Regions from separate parts of the Neorhizobium petrolearium genome, predicted to be linked through region 2. Evidence: riboswitches for the same ligand, from Rfam matches in the RefSeq annotation. Region 2 holds a riboswitch; the other holds the start of a gene.
The links. A riboswitch is a leader RNA that binds a small molecule or an ion and turns the genes downstream of it on or off. The one in region 2 is predicted to bind cobalamin.
Positions count from the first base shown of each region.

Region 1: it holds a riboswitch for cobalamin, as region 2 does, so the genes downstream of both, bluB (5,6-dimethylbenzimidazole synthase) here and QEO92_RS23120 (DUF1636 family protein) in region 2, are expected to answer to the same signal.

Region 1 covers NZ_CP123000.1:1,794,751-1,806,802, forward strand. Annotated here, with positions in the region: gene gor (glutathione-disulfide reductase) at 1-1,176, shown strand, start outside; gene QEO92_RS09250 (class II 3-deoxy-7-phosphoheptulonate synthase) at 1,348-2,721, shown strand; gene QEO92_RS09255 (GFA family protein) at 2,876-3,286, shown strand; gene QEO92_RS09260 (NAD+ synthase) at 3,351-5,024, shown strand; cobalamin riboswitch at 5,094-5,281, shown strand; gene bluB (5,6-dimethylbenzimidazole synthase) at 5,359-6,045, shown strand; gene QEO92_RS09270 (hypothetical protein) at 6,049-6,711, opposite strand; gene QEO92_RS09275 (NADP-dependent malic enzyme) at 6,832-9,159, opposite strand; gene QEO92_RS09280 (UDP-2,3-diacylglucosamine diphosphatase) at 9,393-10,208, shown strand; gene QEO92_RS09285 (MFS transporter) at 10,415-11,524, shown strand; gene dgcA (N-acetyl-D-Glu racemase DgcA) at 11,476-12,052, opposite strand, start outside.
Region 2 covers NZ_CP123000.1:4,770,827-4,782,878, forward strand. Annotated here, with positions in the region: gene cobD (threonine-phosphate decarboxylase CobD) at 1-243, opposite strand, end outside; gene cbiB (adenosylcobinamide-phosphate synthase CbiB) at 242-1,207, shown strand; gene QEO92_RS23100 (cobyric acid synthase) at 1,191-2,648, opposite strand; gene cobO (cob(I)yrinic acid a,c-diamide adenosyltransferase) at 2,653-3,222, opposite strand; gene QEO92_RS23110 (CbtA family protein) at 3,264-4,031, opposite strand; gene QEO92_RS23115 (CbtB domain-containing protein) at 4,044-4,220, opposite strand; cobalamin riboswitch at 4,258-4,455, opposite strand; cobalamin riboswitch at 4,515-4,718, shown strand; gene QEO92_RS23120 (DUF1636 family protein) at 4,824-5,219, shown strand; gene cobW (cobalamin biosynthesis protein CobW) at 5,216-6,253, shown strand; gene cobN (cobaltochelatase subunit CobN) at 6,323-9,607, shown strand; gene cobG (precorrin-3B synthase) at 9,604-10,917, shown strand; gene QEO92_RS23140 (precorrin-8X methylmutase) at 10,914-11,543, shown strand; gene QEO92_RS23145 (precorrin-2 C(20)-methyltransferase) at 11,540-12,052, shown strand, end outside.

The DNA of each region.
Region 1 (12,052 bases), 2.6 Mb from region 2:
TGGCAGGTCGGTGAAAGTACGTTCGACTGGAAGAAGCTGATCGCCGCCAAGGACAAGGAGATCACCCGCCTCGAAGGCCTCTACCGGAAAGGTCTGGAGAACAACGGCGCCGAAATCCTCGAAACCCGTGCCGAACTGGTCGACGCCCATACGATCCGGCTCACGAAAACCGGCAAGACCGTGACGGCGGAGAAGATCGTCATCGCGACCGGCGGCGCTCCTAACCCTCACGTGGCCCTGCCGGGTCACGAACTCTGCATCTCCTCCAACGAAGCTTTCCACCTGCCGGAACTGCCGCGTTCGATCCTGATCGCAGGCGGCGGCTATATCGCGGTCGAATTCGCCAACATCTTCCACGGCCTTGGCGTCGATACGACGCTGATCTACCGCGGCAAGGAAATTCTCTCGCGCTTCGACCACGACATGCGCCAGGGCCTCCACAAGGCGATGGTGGAGAAGGGCATCCGCATCATCTTGACCGACGTGATCGAGGACGTGACCAGGGCGCCGGCTGGCGGACTGGTCGCCAAGACGATGTGCGGTGAGACCATTGCCGTCGATACGGTGATGCTGGCGCTTGGCCGTGACCCGAACACAGACGGTTTGGGCCTTGAAGCAGCAGGCGTCGAAGTGAACGAACGTGGCGCCATCGTCGTCGACAAATATTCCCGCACCAGCGTGCCGCATATCTATGCGCTCGGCGATGTCACCGATCGGGTGCAGCTGACGCCGGTGGCGATCCATGAGGCGATGTGCTTCATCGAAACCGTCTATAAGGACAATCCGACGGCCCCGGATCATGAACTGATCCCGACCGCGGTCTTCTCGCAGCCGGAGATCGGCACGGTGGGCCTCTCGGAGGAAGAGGCGGCCAAACGCTATCCGGAACTCGAAATCTACCGCGCCGAATTCCGGCCGATGAAGGCGACGCTGTCGGGCCGCGCGGAAAAGATGATCATGAAGCTGGTCGTTGATGCGGCAAGCCGCAAGGTGGTGGGCGCTCACGTGCTCGGCCACGATGCGGGCGAGATGGCGCAGCTTCTCGGCATCTCGCTGAAGGCGGGCGTCACCAAGGACGATTTCGACCGCACCATGGCTGTCCATCCAACGGCGGCGGAGGAATTCGTCACCATGTATAACCCGAGCTATCGCGTCCGGAACGGCGAGCGCATCTGACGCACTCGCGGCGGACAGCCCTACTGACGGCGACGCCGGAAACGGTGAAACATGGCTGCATCAATGCCGGAAAGGCGGCTATGCAAGGGCTCCGTTAAGGTTTATAAGCCGCGTCTATTTCGAGAAAGGCTGCCCGGCAGGCGATCGCCGTGGTGAAAACAGGTGAGTGAGATGGCACAGAATTGGACCCCGAGCAGTTGGCGGAAAAAACCGATCCAGCAGGTGCCGGACTATCCGGACCAGGCCGCGCTGGCCGCGACGGAAGCTCAGCTCGCGACCTTTCCGCCGCTCGTTTTTGCCGGCGAGGCCCGTCGCCTGAAGAGCCAGCTCGCCAAGGTGGCGGAAGGCGATGCCTTCCTGCTCCAGGGGGGCGATTGCGCCGAAAGCTTCGTGGAGCATGGCGCCGACAATATCCGCGACTTCTTCCGTTCGTTCCTGCAAATGGCCGTCGTGCTGACCTATGGGGCTCAGCTTCCGGTGGTCAAGGTCGGACGTATCGCCGGCCAGTTCGCCAAGCCGCGCAGCAATTCCCACGAGACGCAGGATGGCAAGACGCTGCTCACCTATCGCGGCGACATCGTCAACGGCACGGAATTCACCGAGACGGCCCGCGCGCCGGATCCGGAGCGCCAGATGATGGCCTACCGTCAATCGGCGGCGACCCTCAACCTGCTGCGCGCCTTCGCGATGGGTGGCTATGCCAACCTGGAAAACGTGCACAAGTGGATGCTGGGCTTCGTGAAGGATAGCCCGCAGGGCGAGCGCTATCGCAAGCTTGCCGACCGCATCAGCGAGACCATGGATTTCATGAAGGCGATCGGTATCACCTCCGAAAACCAGCCCAGCCTGCGCGAGACCGACTTCTTCACCAGTCATGAAGCGCTGCTGCTCGGTTACGAAGAGGCCTTCACCCGCATCGACTCCACCTCGGGCGACTGGTACGCGACCTCCGGCCACATGCTGTGGATCGGCGACCGTACCCGCCAGCTCGACCACGCGCATGTGGAATATTTCCGCGGAATCAAGAATCCGATCGGTTTGAAATGCGGCCCGTCGCTGCAGGCCGACAATCTGATCGAGCTGATCGATGCCTTGAACCCGGCCAATGAGCCTGGCCGCCTGACGCTGATCTGCCGCTTCGGCCACGACAAGGTCGCCGACTCCCTGCCGAAGCTGATCCGCGCCGTCGAGCGCGAGGGCAAGAAGGTCGTCTGGTCCTGCGACCCGATGCATGGCAATACGATCACGCTCAACAGCTACAAGACGCGGCCCTTCGACCGTATTCTGTCGGAAGTGGAAAGCTTCTTCCAGATTCACCGCGCCGAAGGCACGCATCCCGGCGGCATCCATGTCGAGATGACCGGCAAGGACGTGACGGAGTGCACCGGCGGCGCCCGCGCGGTGACGGCCGGCGACCTGCAGGACCGCTACCACACCCATTGCGATCCGCGCCTCAATGCCGATCAGGCGCTGGAACTGGCCTTCCTGCTCGCCGAGCGGATGAAAAGCGGCCGCGACGAGAAGCGCATGGCCGTCAACGGCTGACATTTTTCATGTCGAGACAACGATAGGCCGGCAGCGATGCCGGCCTTTTCGTTATCTCATGGCTGCAGCTCACAATAAGGATAAGCGAAATCGATTTGACCTGCGCTGTCATGCCCGCGACATTGCATTCGGGCATATTCGAATGGAGGCTCCCGTGGAGCAGACGAACAGCGGCCGGTGTCTATGCGGTTCCATCCGGTTTGAGACGACGGGGCCCCTGCGGACGGCGACGGCCTGCCATTGCTCGCAATGCCGCAGGCAGACCGGGCTCTTCTATGTCGCAACCGCCGTGCGGCCTCAGAACCTTCGCATTCAAGGGGAGGAGACGCTCTCCTGGTACCGCGCGAGCGACATGGCCCGGCGCGGTTTCTGCTCCACATGCGGATCCGCGCTTTTCTGGCAGGCCGACGGGGTGGATCAGATTTCGATCATGGCCGGTGCATTCGATCAGCCGAGCGGGCTTGTCATGGGTGAACACATCTATTGCGCCGATAAGGGGGATTTTTACGACATTCCCGAGGATGGCGTACCCCATCATCCCGGCGGTAGGCCCACATCTGCTTGAAACGTCATAAAAATTTTCCCTGGAGCACGTTGCCGCCATCTTCGGCCGGCGCTAAATCCTGACCATGACCCAGGACATCAGCCAGACCCTCCGCATCGCCATAGCCCAGCTCAATCCGACCGTCGGCGATGTCGTCGGCAATCTGGCGCTCGCCCGTGAAGCACGTCGGGACGCCGCCCGCAACGGGGCCGACCTTGTTCTCTTCACCGAACTCTTTATTGCCGGTTATCCTCCGGAGGACCTCGTGGTGAAGCCGGCCTTTCTGAAAACCTGCCTGGATGCCGTCGAACAGCTTGCGGCCGATACGGCCGACGGCGGGCCGGGCGTCGTCATCGGCTTTCCACGCCAGGGCAGGGAGGGCCGGCACAATTCGATCGCCGTGCTCGATGGCGGCAAGGTGATAGCAATCCGCGACAAGGTAGATTTGCCGAACTACGGCGAGTTCGATGAAAAGCGTGTCTTCATTGCCGGCGAAATGCCGGGGCCGGTGAATTTCCGCGGCGTCAGGCTCGGCGTTCCGATCTGCGAGGATATCTGGGGTGAGCTCGGCGTCTGCGAGACTCTGTCGGAAAGCGGCGCGGAGATCCTGCTCGTGCCGAACGGCTCGCCCTATTATCGCGGCAAGATGGATATCCGCCATCAGGTGGTGCTGAAACAGGTCATCGAGACCGGCCTGCCGATGATCTATGCTGCGCAAGTCGGCGGCCAGGACGAACTGGTCTTCGACGGCGCGAGTTTTGCCTTCAATGCGGACAAGACACTTGCCTTCCAGATGGACCAATTCCAACCGGCGGTGACGGTGACGGAATGGAACAGGGTCCACGATACCTGGCGCTGCACCGATGGGCCGATGGCGCGCATCCCGGAAAAGGAGGAAGCGGATTACCGCGCCTGCCTGCTCGGCTTCCGCGATTATGTCAACAAGAACGGCTTCAAATCCGTGATCCTCGGCCTGTCCGGCGGCATCGACTCGGCATTGTGCGCGGCCATCGCCGTCGATGCACTGGGTGCGGAGCGGGTGCGCAGCGTGATGCTGCCTTACCGCTACACCTCCGAGGAGTCGCTGAAGGATGCCGCCGATTGCGCCCGTGCGCTCGGCTGCCGCTACGATATTGTGCCGATCGCCGAGCCCGTCGAGGGTTTTTCGTCGGCGCTCTCGGAGCTTTTCGATGGCACGGACGAGGGCGTTACCGAAGAGAACCTGCAGAGCCGGGCGCGCGGCACCATTCTCATGGCGATCTCCAACAAGTTCGGTTCGATGGTGGTGACGACCGGCAACAAGTCGGAAATGTCGGTGGGTTACGCGACGCTCTACGGCGACATGAACGGCGGCTTCAATCCGATCAAGGATCTCTACAAGATGCAGGTTTATGCGCTTGCTGCCTGGCGCAACCAGCACCTGCCGCCGGATGCGCTTGGACCGTCGGGCGCAGTGATCCCGAAGAATATCCTCTCCAAGGCGCCGTCGGCGGAACTCAGGCCTGATCAGACGGACCAGGATTCGTTGCCGTCTTATCCCGTCCTCGACGACATTCTCGAATGCCTGGTGGAGATGGAAATGGGCACGGAGGAGATCGTCTCGCGCGGCCACGACATCACGACCGTCCACCGCATCGAGCATCTGCTTTATCTGGCCGAATACAAGCGGCGGCAATCGGCGCCAGGCGTCAAGATCACCAGGAAGAATTTCGGCCGCGATCGGCGTTATCCGATCACCAACCGGTTCCGGGACCGATAGGTGACCGATCATTTGACCGGGTGAGACGGGAAGATCGGGCGGCTCCACTTGAAACGCTGATCATGGCTTGGCATAACGCCTCCGTCAGGTGCCTGCCTTGCGCAGGAGAATCGGGAATCCGGTGGGAAACCGGAACGTGCCCAACGCTGTGAGGCGGACGCTTGGCCGCAATTCGAAAGCCACTGGAATTTCCGGGAAGGCGGCGGCAGGGGCGGATGAAGCCAAGTCAGAAGACCGGCCTGGCAAGATAGATCGAACCGCGCGGACGGCGGCGAGGTTTCTTGATGCTCCTGCGCGTTCGCGCAGGCGGCGTCAGCATTGTTGGGGATAGACGATGCAGCCCGATCCTTTTGCGCATGCCTTGATATCTGCAGGCGAATTTCCGGAATGCGACCGCGCTGCGGTCTATCGCGTGATCGAAACCCGCCGCGACGTGCGCGACCAGTTTCTGCCGGACCCGCTTCCGGACGACCTCGTGATGCGGCTGCTCGGCGCCGCACATTCGGCGCCCTCGGTGGGGTTCATGCAGCCATGGAATTTCATCCTCGTGCGGGATCCCGAGATACGCCAGGCGGCATGGAGTGCCTTTTCGCGAGCCAATGACGAGGCGGCGGAAATGTTTCCGGAGGAGCGCCGCGACATATACCGCAGCCTGAAGCTCGAAGGCATCCGAAAGGCGCCGCTCTCGATCTGCGTGACCTGCGATCCGGATCGCGCCGGGCCGGTCGTCATCGGCCGTACCCATGATCCGCGCATGGATGTCTATTCGACCGTCTGCGCCGTGCAGAACCTGTGGCTTGCCGCCCGCGCCGAAGGGGTCGGCGTCGGCTGGGTGAGCATCTTTCATGAGGAGGATCTGCGCGCCCTGCTCGGCATTCCCGAGCGGATCAGGATCGTCGCCTGGCTGTGCGTCGGCTACGTCGATCAGCTTTATCGGGAGCCGGAATTGGCGGTGAAGGGCTGGCGCGAGCGGCTACCGCTCGAAGACCTGGTTTTCACCGATCGATGGGGCGAGTGCTGACAACTACTGCTGCGGCTGCGGCCCGCTGGATTTCGGATGGGCGAGGTCGATGTCTTCCTCAGGCAGGAATGTCGGGCCGACCATACGTACCTTTTTGTTCGGATCGTAGGGACGTTCCGGCCCCGGCAGGTTCGGCTGGGCGGCAGCCGCCTGCGGCTGTTTGACACGCAGATCGATGATGCCGGAGTAGGGCTCCTCCTTCGGCAACTCGATACCCTGCAGCTTCATTCTCTCCTTGCGGTCCTCTTCCACATCGGAAGGAATGCAGTTGTTGGAGCGGATTGCAGCCAGGATCGCGCCGCGCTCGCCGGAGGAGCGAACCAGTTGCCGGGCATTGTCTCTTTCCGCAACAAGCGCGTCGCGGCTTTGCTCCATGGCATCGAGCGTCTGCCGCATCTGATCGCAGACTTCGTCCTTCGGGCCGCCGAGGACAACGACACTGCCCGTGCCGCAGCCCGCCCGGCGCATCTCGATCCTGAGCCCGCGGATTTCGCTGTTCTGGTCGCTGAGTTCCCGCGCATAGCGCCGTATCTCGGCCGTGTTGCCGATGATCTGCGGTGCGTTGTTGAGCTGCCGGTAAAGGGCTGCACAGGTCGCGATATCCCGCGCGGAGGCCGCGGCGGGAACAAGCAGCAGCGGGGCGATCATCAGGCCGCAAAGGCGCATGAGGTATTGTCCGGCTCTCTCCAATCACATGATTGCATCATGGAGCAGGCCGGTTGACAATATCATAAAATCCGCTGCCCAAAGATTATTACTTAATTATCATGTGGTTATATTTAAAATTTAAAGTTGAATCTCCAGATCGGGTTGCGATGCTTCCACCACCGCAAGCGCAGCCATGTTCACGACGCCGCGCGAGGTGACCGAGGGCGACAGGATATGCACCGGCATGGCGGCGCCGAGCAGGACCGGGCCGACATGCAGCGCGTCGGTCATGTTCCGCACGACGCCGAGCGAGATGTTCGCGGCATCGAGGTTCGGGAAGATCAGCAGGTTGGCGTCACCAGTCAGTGAACTGTTCGGCATAGCACGCTTGCGCACCGTTTCGGAAAGCGCCGAACCGGCCTGCATTTCGCCGTCCACTTCCAGGCCAGGAGCCTGTTCGCGCACCAGCTTCAGGGCACTGCGCATCTTCTGGGCGCTTTCGGAATCCCGTGAGCCGAAGTTCGAATGGCAGATCAGCGCTGCCTTCGGGAGGATGCCGAAGCGGCGGACTTCCTCGGCCGCCAGGATGGTGATCTCGGCGATCTCCTGCGCCGACGGATTGTAGTTGACGAACGTATCGGCGAGGAAGAGCGCGCCGCGCTGAGAGATCACGAGGCTGAGCCCCGAGAAGGCGCAGACGCCCGGACGCCGGCCGATGATCTGGTCGACGTCCTTCAGGTGCCGGTCATAACCGCCCTCGACGCCGCAGATCAGCGCATCGGCTTCGCCGCGTTTCACCGACAATAAACCGATCACCGTATTGTTGGTGCGCACGATGGTGCGGGCGCTTTCCGGGTTGATGCCCTTGCGGCCGACCAGGGCGAAATAATCGTCAACATAATCGCGGTAGCGCGGATCGTCTTCCGGATTGACCACGGCGAAATCGACATTCGGGCGGATGCGGATGCCGAAACGCTTGAGCCGGGCTTCGATCACCGACGGGCGGCCGATCAGGATCGGCGTTGCCGTCTTTTCCTCCAAGAGCACCTGGGCTGCCCGCAGCACGCGTTCGTCCTCGCCTTCGGCAAAGATGACTCGCTTCCTTTCGGCCGTCTTGGCGGCGTTGAAGATCGGCTTCATCACGAAGCCGGAGCGCCAGACGAAACGGTTCAGCTGGTCGAGATAGGCATCGAAATCTTGGATCGGCCTCGACGCGACGCCGCTTTCAGCGGCAGCTCTGGCGACGGCCGGCGCGATGCGCAGGATGAGGCGTGGATCGAAGGGCGAGGGGATCAGGTAATCCGGACCGAAGACCGGCGTATCGCCGGAATAGGCGCGTGCGGCAACGTCGGAGACTTCTTCGCGCGCGAGGGCTGCGATCGCCTTGACCGCCGCCATCTTCATGTCCTCGTTGATCGTCCGGGCGCCGCAATCGAGCGCCCCACGGAAGATATAGGGGAAGCACAGCACGTTGTTGACCTGGTTCGGGAAATCCGAGCGGCCGGTGCAGATCATCGCGTCCGGGCGCGCTGCGCGCGCAAGCTCAGGCATGATTTCCGGAGTCGGATTGGCAAGCGCCATGATCAGCGGCTTCGGTGCCATGCGGGCGAGCAGTTCCGGTTTGAGCACACCCGCGGCGGAAAGCCCGAGGAAGACATCGGCATCGTCGATGCTGTCGGCAAGTACGCGCTTGTCACTCTTCTGCGCGTAGATCGCCTTCCATTCGTCCATCAGCTCGGTGCGGCCTTCATAGACGAGGCCCTCGATATCGTGGACCCAGATATTCTCCCTCCTTGCACCGAGCGAGACGAGGAGATGCAGACAGGCGAGAGCCGCGGCACCGGCGCCCGACGTGACGATTTTCACGTCGGCGATATTCTTGCCGGCAAGCTCCAGTCCGTTGAGGATCGCGGCGGCGACGATGATCGCGGTGCCGTGCTGGTCGTCATGGAAGACTGGAATGTTCATTTTTTCGCGAAGCCGACGCTCCACCTCGAAACATTCCGGCGCCTTGATGTCTTCGAGGTTGATACCGCCGAAGGTCGGCTCCAGCGCCGAGACGGTCGAGACCATGGCATCGATACTCGCCGCATCGATTTCGATGTCGAAGACGTCGATGCCCGCGAATTTCTTGAAGAGAACGGCTTTCCCTTCCATCACCGGCTTCGAGGCGAGCGGTCCGATATTGCCGAGGCCGAGTACGGCAGTACCATTGGAGATGACGGCGACAAGATTGGCGCGGGCGGTGTAATCCGCCGCCATATCGGGATTGTCGCGGATCGCAAGGCAGGGTGCCGCCACCCCGGGCGAATAGGCGAGCGCCAGGTCGCGCTGGTTGCCGAGCGGCTTGGTCGCCTGGATTTCCAGTTTGCCGGGGCGGGGATAGCGGTGGAAGAACAGCGCCTGTTCATCGAGATCGCCGCTGGCTGGCGTGGCGGTCGATTTCGGTTTTTCTTGCGCGTTCATGGTTCCTCCTGGCTTGTCTTGTTCTGTCTCTGCTGGATCGAAAGGAGAGAGTCCTCCTTACATCAATCGACCCGACGGAACAGCAGCTAATTTGCGGTCGTGGCGGAAATCGGAAGGAGAGCGGGAATGACGCTCGGCTGCCCTCAGGAGCGGCTTTTCCATGTTTTGTCATCATCCTGAAACACGAGTCTGGTTTTGGAAATCACGAGAGGCGGCAGCGAAAGGACGACTTCGTGACCGGTCAAGTGGATACAAGGCATTTCAGAACGCTTTTCATTTCGGACGTGCATCTGGGTTCCAAGGCCGCCCGAACCGATTTTCTCCTGGATTTCCTGCGTTATCATGAAGCTGATACGCTGTTTCTGGTCGGCGATATCGTTGACGGCTGGCGCCTGAAGCGCAACTGGTACTGGCCGCAAGGCTGCAATGACGTCGTGCAGAAGCTCCTGCGCAAAGCGCGAAAGGGCGCCCGCATCGTCTATATTCCCGGCAATCACGATGAGTTCCTGCGTTCGTTTCCGGGAATGCATTTCGGCGGCATCGAAGTGGCCGAACGCGCGATCTACGAAATGGCGGACGGCAAGAAATACCTGATCCTGCACGGTGACGAATTCGACGTGGTCGTACGCAATGCCCGTCTGCTCGCCTATCTCGGCGATTGGGCCTATGACGCGGCGATCGCCATCAACGTCGTGCTTGCCGCCGTCCGCCGCCGCCTCGGCATGCCCTATTGGTCCTTCTCCGCCTGGGCGAAGCTGCAGGTCAAGCATGCGGTCAACTTCATCGGCGAGTTCCAGCGTGTCGTGGCCGAGGAAGCCCGCCGCAACAATGTCGACGGCGTCATCTGCGGCCATATCCATCACGCGGTGATGGAAGATATCGAGGGCATCCATTACGTCAACACCGGCGACTGGGTGGAAAGCTGCACGGCGATTGCCGAGAACCACGACGGCACGCTCGAAATGATCTCGTGGCAGAAGATCGGCAACACGGCCGAGATCAAGGCTCTGCCGAAGCCGCAGTCGGTCGAGGATATGCAGGCCGCTTGAGAAGCGGCCGTGGATGGCGGATCGTATCAGATGGCTATTTCTGGCCATAGGCAGGGTCGGGGCGCTTGTGTTAGGTAAGCTGGAAATTTCAGCAACCTGCCCGTGAAGTCGTGATTCCTCCCCATACGGCGCCTCCAGCGCCCCGGTTATTCCAACTGCGCTGTGCCCTTGCCTACGGAGCGCCGCTCGGGGTCAATGGCATTATCTTGCCCTACCTGCCCGTCTGGCTCGACGCACTGGCTTTCACGGAATTCGAAATCGGCATCATATTGGCGATGCAGCTTCTCCTGCGCGTGCTTGCAGCGCCGGTATCGGGCTTTTTCGCAGACCGCCTGAGCGAGCGGACTTTGATTCTTGCATGGTCCGGCGCGCTGTCGTTGTTGACGGCCCTGGCCATGTTCTTTGTTCGTGACTTCTGGTCGGTCCTTCTGGTCATCGGGATTCAGGCGGCTGTGTTTGCGCCTTACCCGCCGATCGTCGAATCGATCGCAGTGACCGGAGTGCGCCGCTGGGGGTTCCAATACGGATCGATGCGCGTCTGGGGTTCCATTGGTTTCGTGGCCGCGACCCTTTTCGTCGGCGAGTTGCGCGGCGTCTGGGGCGTTCAGGCCATCCCTTCGGCCATGGTGATCGGTTTCCTGCTGACGGTCGCCGTCGCCTTCGCAGCACCCAGGCTCGGGCGGGCGGCGACGCGGCCCGGAACAGACAAGGCGCTGCAGCCGAGTTCACTTGGACGGTTCGATCTGCATGTATTGATGATCGGTGCGTCGGTGGCTCAGGCCAGCCATGGAATGTTCTATACGTTCGGCACCATCCATTGGCAGCAGATCGGGCTATCGAGCGGTTCGATCGGCGTGCTGTGGAGTGCGGCGGTTCTTTCCGAGATATTGGTCTTGTTTGCGGCCGGGCGGATTGCGAGACGCCTTTCACCCTGGTCGCTGATGCGAATCGGCTGCGCGGTTGCCGTTGTCCGCTGGACGCTGTTCCCGTTGCCGCTGGGCTTTTGGGGTTATATGGCGCTGCAGGTCGCGCACGCCTTCACCTTCGCTTTCGTGCATATCGGGCTGCAGCACAGGCTGGTGGAAACCGTGCGCGAAGATCAGGAGACCTCGATGCAGGGCGCCTATGTCTTCTATAACGGCGTCTTTCTGGCACTTTCGACGTTACTCTCCGGTATGCTCTACCGGCAGTTCGGATTGACGAGCTATGTTGCGATGTCGGTCCTGGCGCTTATCGGTCTTGCGATCATCGCGCTCGCGGCGAAGCTTCAGCCCCAGAGGCTGGCTTCCGGCGGATACACGAGCGAGCTCTCGTAGCGCAATCCGCCCTGCCGGTCGCGGGCCAAGAGCAGCGGACCGTCGAGATCGGCATAATCGGCATCCTGGGCGAGCAGGACGGCCGGTGCCATGGCAAGCGAGGATCCGACCATGCAGCCGATCATCACGGCAAATCCGAGACGCTGTGCTTCCTCCTTCATGGCAAGTGCCTCAGTCAGACCACCGGTCTTGTCGAGCTTGATGTTGACCGCGTCATAGCGGTCGCGAAGACTTGCCAAATCCTTGGTCGCATGCACGCTTTCGTCGGCGCAGACAGAGACCAGATGACGGATGCCGGTGAGTGCGGCGTCCCTCCCGGCCGGCAGCGGCTGCTCGATCAGCGACACATTGGTTTCGGCGGCAATCGCCATATGGTGGGTAAGATTGTCCTCCGTCCATCCCTCGTTGGCATCGACGATAATGCGGGAATCCGGCGCTGCCTCGCGGACGGCGCGGAGGCGGACCTCGTCATTGTCGGTTCCCAGCTTGATCTTGAGGAGGGGGCGATTCGCATTCTTCCGCGCTTCG
Region 2 (12,052 bases):
ATGGGCAGCCGAGGGCGCGCCATAGGCTTCCGCTGCGATCGCCTTCAGCCTTTCTGCCAGTGCGGGGTCCGGCAGGCGTGCAAAGGCATTGTCGGGCAAGGGAGAATGCGGATAGGAATAAGGATTGATACCGGTGGAAAGATCGATCCAGGGTTCAGGCGCGTGCGGAAACAGCGCCCGTGCACGGGACAGATTGCCGCCATGCGCTATCGGACCACCAATCTCAGATGCAGTCACCGGCATGTTCCTTCTCGCATTTTTCGCCCTGATCATAGAGCGCATCTTCGGTTATCCGGACTGGCTCTTCCGGACGATCGGCCACCCGGTCACCTGGATGGGCCGGCTGATATCCCGGCTCGACAACGGCTGGAACCGCGAGGCCGACGATTTCGATACGCGCAAACGCATGGGCGTGCTTGCTCTGTTGACGCTGCTCGGCGTGACAATCGCCGTGGCGTTTGTGATCGAATACGGGCTTCTGACGATCCCTCTGGGAGCGGTCCTGCCGATTCTGATAGCCGCCAGCCTCCCGGCACAGAAAAGCCTTGAAAAGCATGTCGAAGCGGTTGCCGACGCGATGAAGTATGGCGGGCTCGACGCCGGGCGCAAGGCCGTCTCGATGATCGTCGGCCGCGATCCGGAAAAGCTCGACGAGGCCGCCGTCTGCCGTGCGGCGATCGAAAGCCTGGCGGAGAATTTCTCCGACGGCGTGGTGGCGCCGGCTTTCTGGATGGGCGTCGGCGGCCTCGCGGGCGGCGCGGCCTACAAGGCAGCCAATACCGCCGACAGCATGATCGGCCACCGCAATCCGCGACACGAAGCCTTCGGCTGGGCGGCCGCACGTTTCGACGACCTCATTAACCTGCCGGCCTCGCGGCTGAGCGCTTTTCTGTTCGTGCTGGCTGCCTTTTTCGTCGACAAGGCTTCGCCTCGGAATGCAATCAAGGCCATCTTCCGCGACGCACGCCACCATCGCTCTCCGAATGCCGGTTGGCCGGAAGCGGCGATGGCCGGCGCACTCGGCATAGCGCTGGCGGGGCCGCGGAGCTATGGCGGACAGATGATCGAGGCGCGTTTTATGGGCGAAGGCGGGCGCTCGGAACTCACCCAAGTCGATATCCGCCGCGCATTGAAGCTCGCCCGCGTCGCGGACGCGCTCTTTATCGGCCTTTTCGGCTTCCTGGCATGGATCATCTGGCAAGCGTGAGCAATCCATCGAGATCGAGATGCCGTTCCATATGGGCGGCCAGCCGGTCGAGCACATTGTCCACCCCGGTCTGATAGTCCAGGACCGACACCGCGCCGCCAAGCCGTGTCAACCAGGCCGACCTCTGCCGGTCATCCGAAAAAAGCCCATGAAGATAGGTGCCCCAGACCCGGCCATCCGCCGATATCGCACCATCCGGGTTACCGTCGATCACCGAGAACGGGCGTCGGCAATCGGCCCCGGATGTCCGGCCGATATGCATCTCATAGCCGGATAAGGGAACTCCATCGAAGCTTTCGCCCGAAACTGCTTCCAGCCGCTTATCGGCGGACAGGATGGTCTCGACATCCAGCAGGCCCAGCCCTTCGACCGAAGCGGGTGATCCTTCGATGCCATCCGGATCGGAGATCCGTTTGCCCAGCATCTGATAACCGCCGCAAAGGCCGAGCACGCGCCCGCCGCGACGAACGTGAGCGGCGATATCCACGTCAAAACCAGCCTCGCGAAGTGCAGCCAGATCGGAGACGGTTGCTTTCGAGCCGACCAGCAGCACGAGGTCGCAATCCCCCGGAATGGCCTCACCGCGCCTGACACGGATGAGATCGACCTCCGGCTCCGCTTCCAGCGGGTCAAGATCGTCGAAATTGGAGATATGCGGCAGGATCGGCACTGCGATGCGGATTCTTGCGCCGGACTTGCGAGCGAAGGACTGGTTGAGCCCGAGCGCATCCTCCGCCGGCAGAAACGCTGCATCCGCGAAATGCGGCAAAAGCCCGATCGATCGCCAGCCGGTCAGTTCTTCAATCATCCGCATGCCTTCGGCAAACAAGGCCGGATCGCCCCGAAAGCGGTTGACGATGAACCCGCGGATCATCGCCGCATCTTCGGGATCGAGCACAAGTTTCGTGCCGGCAAGGCTAGCAATCACGCCGCCGCGGTCGATATCGCCGATCAGCACGACGGGCACATCCGCCGCCCGCGCAAACCCCATATTGGCAATGTCATTGCGGCGGAGATTGATTTCCGAAGCGCTGCCGGCGCCTTCCACCAGCACCAGATCGGCCTGGTTGCGGAGAAGGTCGAAACTTTCCTGCACCCGCGGCATCAGCTTCCGCTTGAGGCCCTGGTATTCGGCGGCCTTGGCATTGCCTTCGACCTTGCCCTGCACCACGACCTGCGCGCCGACGTCGCTCTGAGGCTTCAGAAGCACAGGATTCATATGTACGCTGAGCGGGACCCCGGCCGCACGCGCCTGCAAGGCCTGCGCCCGTCCGATCTCGCCGCCATCCGCCGTGACTGCCGCGTTGTTCGACATGTTCTGCGGCTTGAACGGCATGATTTTCAGCCCACGCAGCGTAAAGGCGCGGGCAAGCCCGGCCACCACCAGCGACTTGCCCACATCCGAACCCGTACCCTGAAACATCAGCGCGCGAGCGGTCATACCGTTAAAACTCGATGCCGGCCTGGGCCTTCACGCCCGCCTTGAAGTGATGCTTGACCAGCGTCATCTCTGTGACCATATCCGCCGCCTCGATCAGCGCCGGCTTGGCGTTGCGACCGGTGACGACCACGTGAAGGTCCGGCCGCCGCGCCTGAAGTGCTGCGACCACCTTGTCGAGATCGAGATAATCGTAACGAAGCGCGATGTTGAGTTCGTCGAGAATGATGAGTCCGATCGTCTCGTCCGCCATCAGGTCGAGAGCCTTTGCCCAGGCCTTTTCGGCGGCCGCGATATCCCGCGTCAGATCCTGAGTTTCCCAGGTGAAGCCTTCGCCCATCGTGTGCCAGACGACCCGATCGCCGAAAACGGCCAGCGCCGGCTGCTCGCCTGTCGACCAGGCACCCTTGATGAACTGCACGACGCCGACCCGGCGATTGTTGCCGAGCATACGCAAAGCCAGGCCGAAGGCGGCGGTGGATTTTCCCTTGCCGGGACCGGTATGGACGATGAGAAGCCCCTTTTCGACGGTCTTCCCGGCGACTTCCTTGTCCTGCACTGCCTTGCGGTTCACCATCTTGGCGCGATGACGTTCGACCGATGCCTCGTCGATCTCCTTCACCGCGATACGAACTCCCCATCAGACCGCGCCGTGATCTCTTCCCCTGCACGGAAGCGTTCGCGGATCATCCCGGCCAACGCACCGAGTACAGCCCAGAATACCAGGTTCGTGGCGTAGACAGCATTCACGAAGCGGGCGTAGAGTTCCAGCGGCACAGCCGTTTCATGCCCGGGCGGCAGCGGCGCGCCGACGATATGTGGCGCGATCAGCAGAACGATCGCCAGCGCGGCGAATACGGCTGAGCGCGTATAGGCGAGGAGGCCAAGGCCCGCTGCAGTGCAGACTGCGGTCGAAATCCACCAGACCTGACGGGGACCAAGCTCAGCAGCCGGCATGCCCGGAAGTTCCGGGGGGAGGCCGAGCCCTGGAGCCAAGCTGACGGTCAGGAAGCCGGCAATACCGAACATCAGTCCGCTGCGCCAGCCTTTGAGACCGCCCTGGGCTTCTGAAACCGCGATCAGAATAAGACCGAAACCGATCGCGGCCAGCATGTCGGCGGCGGCCGTATAAATGAAGCGCTCGAAACCGTCTGCCGGCATCCATGCTTCTTCGTCGGGATGATGGTCCGCAGGCGTTGCGGCATTGCCGGCGGGAGCGGCCTCATGGCTGTGGCTGTGGCCGACCTCTCCGCCGCCGGCATTCTCGTAGCTCTCCGCTTGCAGGATCAGCGGGACAGTGGAAAAGCTCTGCATGACGGTGAGCAGCAGTCCGGACAACAGCCCGGCGATCACCGCCGTGAAGACGATGTTACGAAACAACGACATGGGAAACTCCCCTCAGTGGCAGGGGAAAGCGAAGGAATGACGCGAATCGTGCGCGGCATTGTGCACGACTTCCATATGCGAGAAGCCGACGAAACCGACGACGAAAAGCCCCAGCAGGGCCGTCATGCTGAGCGGGATGATCTTCGAGGAGGAAATACCGACTGCCGTCGAAGCGGTTTTCGTTGCCATTGCCTTGTCCTTTCGCCCTCCACCCGAGGGCCGTTGAAGTTTTTCCTCGCCTCTGGCAGGTCTCCTGGCTCGCGGATCAGGCATCTTGCGCCCGCCTTCCCGGATTGCTCCAGTGGCATCATGGACGAAGACTTTCCGCTTACAGTTGCGGGGGCAGCCGCGGGTTTGACAGCAGATCCGTCGCACCGCATTCCCTCAAATACCCTTTCGGGGCACCATAGGCTGGCTCACTATAGACGAAATCGGCCTCACGGCAATCGCCTTTGCGACGCATTGACATAAGCATGCGACCGGGCTTACTTGAAAAGAGATGGTCCCTTTCCGGCAACGGGGAGGGCTAAGAGAGAATGCGGTGAGATCCCTTTCGCGATCAATGCCGCGGCTGCCCCCGCAACTGTAAGCGGCGAGCCATTGCCTATAAGCCACTGGGAAACCGGGAAGGCAGGCAAATGGCGGTGACCCGCAAGCCAGGAGACCTGCCATCTGATGTTTTTGCTTCACCGGGCGGGGTGCTCCGGAGGAAGTTCTCGATCACCGCAGGCGGTTTCAGCCCTCTGCTCCGCGCCCCGATTGTTTCGACCCCGGCGGGAACGCGGCTGACCGATGAGTGACCACCGACCAGATGATCCGGCAGATGTGACGATTTTCGTCTGTACCAATTGCCGTGATGTGTCCGACGGCGACGTTCGGCCGGGCATCGCGTTGATCGCAGCGCTACGTGAAGCAGCGGACGGCAAGCCGCTCGCGGTCAAGCCCGTCACCTGCCTTGCCAATTGCGAAAAAAGCCCCAGCGCCGCCTTCAATCACCGCAACGGTTGGTCCTATGTCTTCGGCCATCTGTCCCTCGACAATGTCGAGGACATCGTCACCGGCGCGATGATGCTGGCCGAGGACGAGCGCGGTTTCCTTCCTCTACGCGGCCGCCCGACATGTCTGCGCGGCAAGGGGTTGACGGCCCGTATCCCACCCTTTCATCATCACGAGGACATGCCATCATGAGCGTCAGCTTCGACCGCGTTCCCTGCACCGTCGTCACCGGGTTCCTGGGGGCCGGAAAGACCACGCTGATCCGCAACCTGATCGCGAAGCTTGACGGCAAGCGGCTGGCGATCATCGTCAACGAATTTGGCGATGTCGGCATCGACGGCGAGATACTGAAGGGCTGCGGCATCGAGAGCTGCCCGGAAGACAACGTCATCGAGCTTGCCAACGGCTGCATCTGCTGCACCGTGGCGGATGACTTCGTACCGGCGATCGATCAGATTCTTTCACGCGAACCGCGCGTCGACCACATCCTGATCGAAACCTCCGGCCTTGCGCTGCCGAAGCCGCTCGTTCAGGCTTTTCAGTGGCCGGCCGTCAAGGCACGTGTCACGGTGGACGGCGTTGTCGCCGTTGTGGATGGTGTGGCACTGGCCGAAGGCCGCGTTGCCGATGACCATGAAGCGCTGGAGGCGCAGCGCCAGGCGGACGGCTCCATCGACCACGACGATCCGGTCGAGGAAGTGTTCGAGGATCAGGTCGCCTGCGCCGACATGATCGTGCTGACCAAGAGTGATCTCCTCGATGCTGCGGGCCTTGCTACCGCCCGGGACCGCGTCGCCGCCCATCTGCCGCGTGCCGTGAAGATCGTCTCGGCTGCCAATGGCGCGATCGATCCGGCCGTGCTGATCGGACTTGGCCTCGCCGTCGAGGACGATATCGAAAACCGCAAGACCCATCACGACGACGAACTCGACCACGATCATGATGATTTCGACAGCTTTGTCGTCGATCTCCCGGCTGTTTCCGATGCTGACGAATTGGCTGCCCGCATTTCCGCGACGGCGGAGGCGGAGAACGTACTGCGCATAAAAGGCTTCGTGGAAGTCGCGAACAAACCGATGCGCCTGCAGGTTCAGGCGGTAGGATCGCGCGTAAACCACTATTTCGACCGAGCCTGGGCGCCCGGTGAGGCGCGGATAAGCCGCCTTGTCGTAATCGGCGAAAAGGGCATCGACCGCGCCGCGATCGAAAGGATGCTGGCCGCGTGATAGCAGGAAAAGTGTGAAGCGGTTTTCCGTTGGCAATTGCCGAGAGAAAACAGAAACTCAGAGAGAAGGATGCACATACTCGCCACCACATCGTCGTCGCTCGACGACCTGATCGAACCGGTTGACCTGAACCAGTCGCCGGCCGATGTGGTGGTGCTGTCCTTTTCTGGCAGCGATCTGAACGGCATTTCCGCCGCATGGGGCCAAGGTCAGCCGACCCTGCGATTGACCAATCTCGCTGATCTCAGGCATCCCATGTCTGTCGATCTTTGGATCGAAAAGACGGCGGCACATGCCAAAGTTATTCTCGTGCGCATCCTTGGCGGCTATGATCGCTGGTCATATGGTGTCGAAGAGATTTCGCGGCTGGCGCGGTTCAAGAAGACCGCGCTCGCGCTTCTGCCCGGCGAATGCAGTATCCGCGATGAAAGACTCGCTGCTGCCTCGACCGTTTCCGAAGAGGTGCTTGCCGGCTTTCTTGCCTGTTTCCGCGAGGGCGGACCGGGCAATATGCGTCTGCTTGCAAAGCGTTTGGCCGCGCTGGCGAATGACGAGCAGGAGGTCCTGCCGCAAGCCGCACCGATGTCGAAGATGGGCTATTACAGGCCAGGCAGCGGAATCGTCGGAGTGGACGATCTGCTCGCGGATTTCTCGCCAGACGCCCTGCGACTGCCGGTCCTCTTCTACCGCTCCATATTGTTCGCGAACGACACCGCACCGATCGATGCGCTGTTCGAAGCGCTGCTTGAACGCGGTTTCGCGCCGATCCCGATCTTCGTCAGCGGGTTGAAGGATGTCGAGGCGATAAACTTCGTTGAACAAGCGATCGCAGATCTCGAACCTGCGGCGATCATTGCCACCACCGCTTTTGCCAGCGGCGCGAGCGACAGCGGTGAGACGATCTTCGATCGCACCGGCGTGCCGGTGTTCCAGGTCGTCATCGCTACGACACGGCGTGAAGGCTGGGCGGAAAGCCGCCGCGGTCTCAATCCCGCAGACCTCGCCATGCATGTGGTCCTGCCGGAACTCGACGGGCGCATATTGGCCGGCGCGATCTCTTTCAAGGCCGGCAGCGATTCCGCCAACCTTCTTAGCCGGCCGGAGCCGGACCGGGTCGAGCAGGTCGCCGAGCGCATTGCCGCTTTCCTGCGCCTGAAATCTACGCCGCGATCCGCCCGCAAGATCGTCATCCTGATGCCGGACTATCCGAGTGCGCCCGGCCGCACAGGCTATGCCGTCGGGCTGGACGTGCCGCAAAGCGTGCTGTCCATGCTGCGCGAGCTTTCGATAGCCGGCTATTCCATCCCCGACATACCGGTGACCGCGCGAGACCTTCTTGACTTGCTAAACCGGGAAGCCGGTTCTTATCCGCTCTCCGCTTATCACCCGGCTCCGGGCGCAGAAACCGCCTGGGGGCCGCCCGACGCGGAGCTTGGGGATGGCGCCTTCCGTTTCCGTGCAGCGACTTTCGGCAATATCACCGTAGCGCTGGCACCGGATCGCGGCCGCAACGCAGACCGCCGGGCCGATTATCACGACCCGGATCTGCCGCCACGCCATGCGCTGGTGGCCTTTGGCCAGTGGATGCGCGAGACGCTCGGCGCGCATGCGATCGTGCATGTCGGCGCCCATGGTACGTTGGAATGGTTGCCGGGCAAGACGGTTGCCCTTTCGAAGGATTGCTTTCCAGAGATCGTGACCGGGGGCCTGCCGGTCATCTATCCCTTTATCGTTTCCAATCCGGGCGAGGCAGCGGTCGCCAAGCGACGGATTTCCGCCGTCACCATCGGCCATCTGCCGCCGGTTCTGACCGATGCCGGATTGTCCGACGAACAGAAGAGGCTCGAACTGCTGGTCGATGAATATGCCCAGGCAGACGGGCTCGACCGCCGCCGTCGTGACCGGCTGGCAAAGCTGATCGTCGAGACGGCCCGCGATACCGGCCTGGCTTCCGAAGCCGGCGTTTCCGGCGACGACGATCCGGACACGGCCCTGACCCGTATCGACGCCTTTCTCTGCGATCTCAAGGATTTCGCGATCAAGGACGGCCAGCATGTCTTCGGCGAGGTGGCGGAGGATGATAACGATCCGTTACGGATACTGAGTGCCGAAACCGAGCGCCAAGCCTTGATCGACGCGCTTGACGGCAAGCATATCCGCCCCGGCCCGTCCGGCGCTCCGGCACGCGGCCGCCGCGACGTCATGCCGACCGGCCGCAACCTCTTTGCCAGCGATCCGCGCACGCTACCGACGCCGACTGCCTTCGAGCTTGGCAAACGCGCAGCGGACGAGATTCTTCGGCGTTACCTGCAGGATCACGGCGACTGGCCCAAAAGCCTCGTTTTTGATCTCTGGGGCAGCGCTTCCCTGCGTAGCGGCGGCGAAGAAGTGGCCCAGGCTCTGGCGCTGATGGGCGCAAAGCCGGTACAGGATACAGCGACTGGCCGCGTGACCGGCATCGACGTCCTGCCACCGGCGGCGCTCGGCCGTCCGCGTATCGACGTGACGCTCCGTATCTCCGGCCTGTTTCGCGACATGTTCCCGGCGCTGATCGCGCTGCTGGACGCCGCCATGCGGGCGATCGCGGCCCGCGAGGAAGCGCCGGGCGACAACCCGCTGGCCGAGGAAGCCCGCAGGCTTGGCCATGTGCCGCCACGCATTTTCGGTTCTGCCCCCGGCACATATGGTTCCGGCATTGAGGAAAAGCTCGCAGACGGCACATGGAATGAGCGCGAGGAACTCGGCCACCTCTATCTCGACGCTACCAGCCATGCCTTCGGCGGGGCGGAGGGTGAGGCTTCGGCCGTACCCGGGCGCTTCGCCGAACGCGTTGGAAGCGCTGACCTGCTTGTCCATACTGGTGACGACCCCGGCCGTGATCTTTTGGACGGTTCGGCGGACGTTGCTTTCATCGGCGGGTTTTCGGCAGCGGTCGCGGCACTTGGCGGCAAGGCGGATGTGATCGCGCTCGATACCACCGATCCGCAGAAGCCGAAGGCCCGTTCGCTCTCGGAAGCCGTGACCCGTGTGGTGCGCGCTCGCGCCGTCAATCCGCGCTTCATCGCAGGCCAGATGCGCCACGGGCCGCGTGGTGCGGCCGAACTGGTGGAAACCGTCGATCGGTTGATCGGCTTTGCCGAGACCACCCGTGCTATCCCGCAATCGCTGATCGACGCAACCTACGATGCCTATCTCGGTGACGAAGCAGTACGCGATTTCCTGCTCTCGCAGAACCCCGAAGGTGCGCGCTACATGGGCGAACGTTTCCGCTCGGCGCTCCGCCGCGGCCTTTGGCACCCGCGCCGGAATGCGATCGACGCCGAACTCGAGATGTTGACAAGGAGGTCGGCATGACCGCGCCCTCGCTCGAGCGCAAAGCTTTGGACATGCGACGCGGCGCCTGCCCGGCGCTTTCCGCTCCGATGATGACCGGTGACGGGCTTCTGGCCCGCATCGCGCTGATCGATGCGATTTCTCCGGGGCAACTGGCTGAACTCTGCAGGCTGGCACAGCGTCACGGCAACGGCATTCTTGATATCTCCGCCCGGGGAAATCTCCAGGCTCGCGGACTGACGGAAATCTCCGCTCCGATGTTGGACACGGAAGTCCGGGCGCTGAATCTGCCCTTGCGTGAAGGACTTGCGGTCGAGGTTCCCCCCTTTGCCGGTCTGGATGAAACCGAAATCGTCGATCCGAGACCGGTTGCCGAAGCAATCCGGCAAGCTGCGCGCGGCATCGAGGGTCTCGCACCAAAGATGTGCCTCGTGGTAGACGGGCATGGCAGATTGCGGCTCTCCCATCTGCTGGCGGATATCCGGCTGGTCGCCGTTCGATCCGGCGAAAACATCTGCTGGAAACTGATGCTCGGCGGACCGGAGACAACGGGTAAGATTTGCGGAGTGTTCGACGACGCCGACGCCATCGCGACCGCCATTTCTTTGCTTCAGAAGCTCGCAGCGATGGGAAACAAAGCACGAGGCAGCGATCTTGCAAACGGGCTTCCGGTGAATGCGGATGCGCAACCCTCGATCTCGCCCTTCGGCCTGTTTGCTCTTTCGAACGGCTTCCATGCCATCGGCCTCGGTCCCGCGTTCGGCCAGGCAAAGGCTGAAAACCTCATCGCACTTTGCTATGAAGCCGAGCGGCTGGGGATCAAATCTCTGAAGCCGGCATTGGATCACTCGCTGTTGTTCTTCGGAACGCACGAAGCCTGTAAAGCGCTCGCCACTTTCGCGGGAAGGGCCGGCTTCATCACGTCCTCCGCCGACCCGCGGGGACATATCGCCGCCTGCCCGGGAAGCCCGGCCTGCACGTCGGCGACGATCGCAACCCACGCCATTGCGTCTGAGGCCGCAGCCGAATGTGCAGACCTGCTCGACGGGTCATTCAAGCTGCATGTGACGGGCTGCCCGAAAGGCTGCGCCCATCCGGAGCCGTCCGCGTTGACCCTCTGCGGGACGGCCGACGGCATTTCCCTGATCGGGCGGGGCAAAGCAGCCAAACCGCCCTTTGCCTCCATCTCTTTTGCCAATACCAGCGCCTCTCTTCGCCGTATCGCCGATCTCGTTCGGATCGAACGACGCGAAGGGGAAAATTCCGCCGCCTGCCTAGCCCGACTCGGAACTGATCGGCTCGCTGCGGCTGTAACGTCAGGACGACCATGAACAACTATGACTATATTCGTGAAGGCGACTCGATCTACGAAAAGTCCTTCGCGATCATCCGCCAGGAAGCCGATCTTTCCGCCTTTTCCGCTGAACAGGCGGAAATCGCCGTGCGCATGATCCATGCCTGCGGGCTTGTTGAGGCGGCGCAGCAATTCCACTTTTCGAAGGATTTCGTCGCTCGGGCGCGTGGCGCGCTTTATGACGGCAGGCCGATCTACTGCGACGCCGAAATGGTTGCGCATGGCATCACCCGCGCCCGGCTGCCCGCCGATAACGATGTGATCTGCACGCTGCGAGACAGCCGCACGATCGAGCTTGCCAGGACGATCGGCAACACCCGATCAGCTGCCGCATTGGACCTCTGGGATGAAATGGAAGGCGCGCTGGTGGCGATCGGCAATGCGCCGACGGCGCTCTTCCGCCTGCTCGAAATGCTGGATGCCGGCGCGCCGCGCCCGGCCGCGATCATCGGCATGCCGGTCGGTTTCGTCGGAGCGGCAGAGTCCAAGGAAGCGCTGATGGAATCGGCGCTCGGCATTCCCTATGCCGTGGTGCGAGGCCGCTTGGGCGGCTCCGCCATGACGGCAGCCTGCGTCAACGCGCTTGCGAGGGCAGGCCTTTGAACGCGGTGGTCCTCAAAGGCAAGCTCACCGGCGTCGGCACGGGGCCGGGCGATCCGGAACTGCTGACGCTGAAGGCGGCGCGTACCATCAGCGAGGCGGATGTCATCGCCTTCTTCTGCAAGAAGGGCAGCACGGGCAATGGCCGCGCCATTGTAGGAGCCCATGTCCGACCGGGCACGCTGGAACTGCCGCTTGTCTATCCGGTGACGACCGAGACCAGCAAGGATGAGGCGGAGTATCGCGGTCCGATCTCCGACTTCTTCGACCGCTCGGCGGAGGAAATCGCCGCCTATCTCGACGCTGGGAAAAATGTGGCTGTGCTCAGCGAAGGTGATCCGCTGTTCTACGGCTCCTACATGCACCTGCATGTGCGGCTGGCGAGCCGCTATCCGGCAGAAGTCGTGGCAGGCGTCACCGCCATGTCCGGCTGCTGGTCGATGACGGGCCTGCCGCTGGTTCAGGGCGACGACATCTTGAGCGTGCTGCCGGGCACGCTTGCTGAGGAAAAG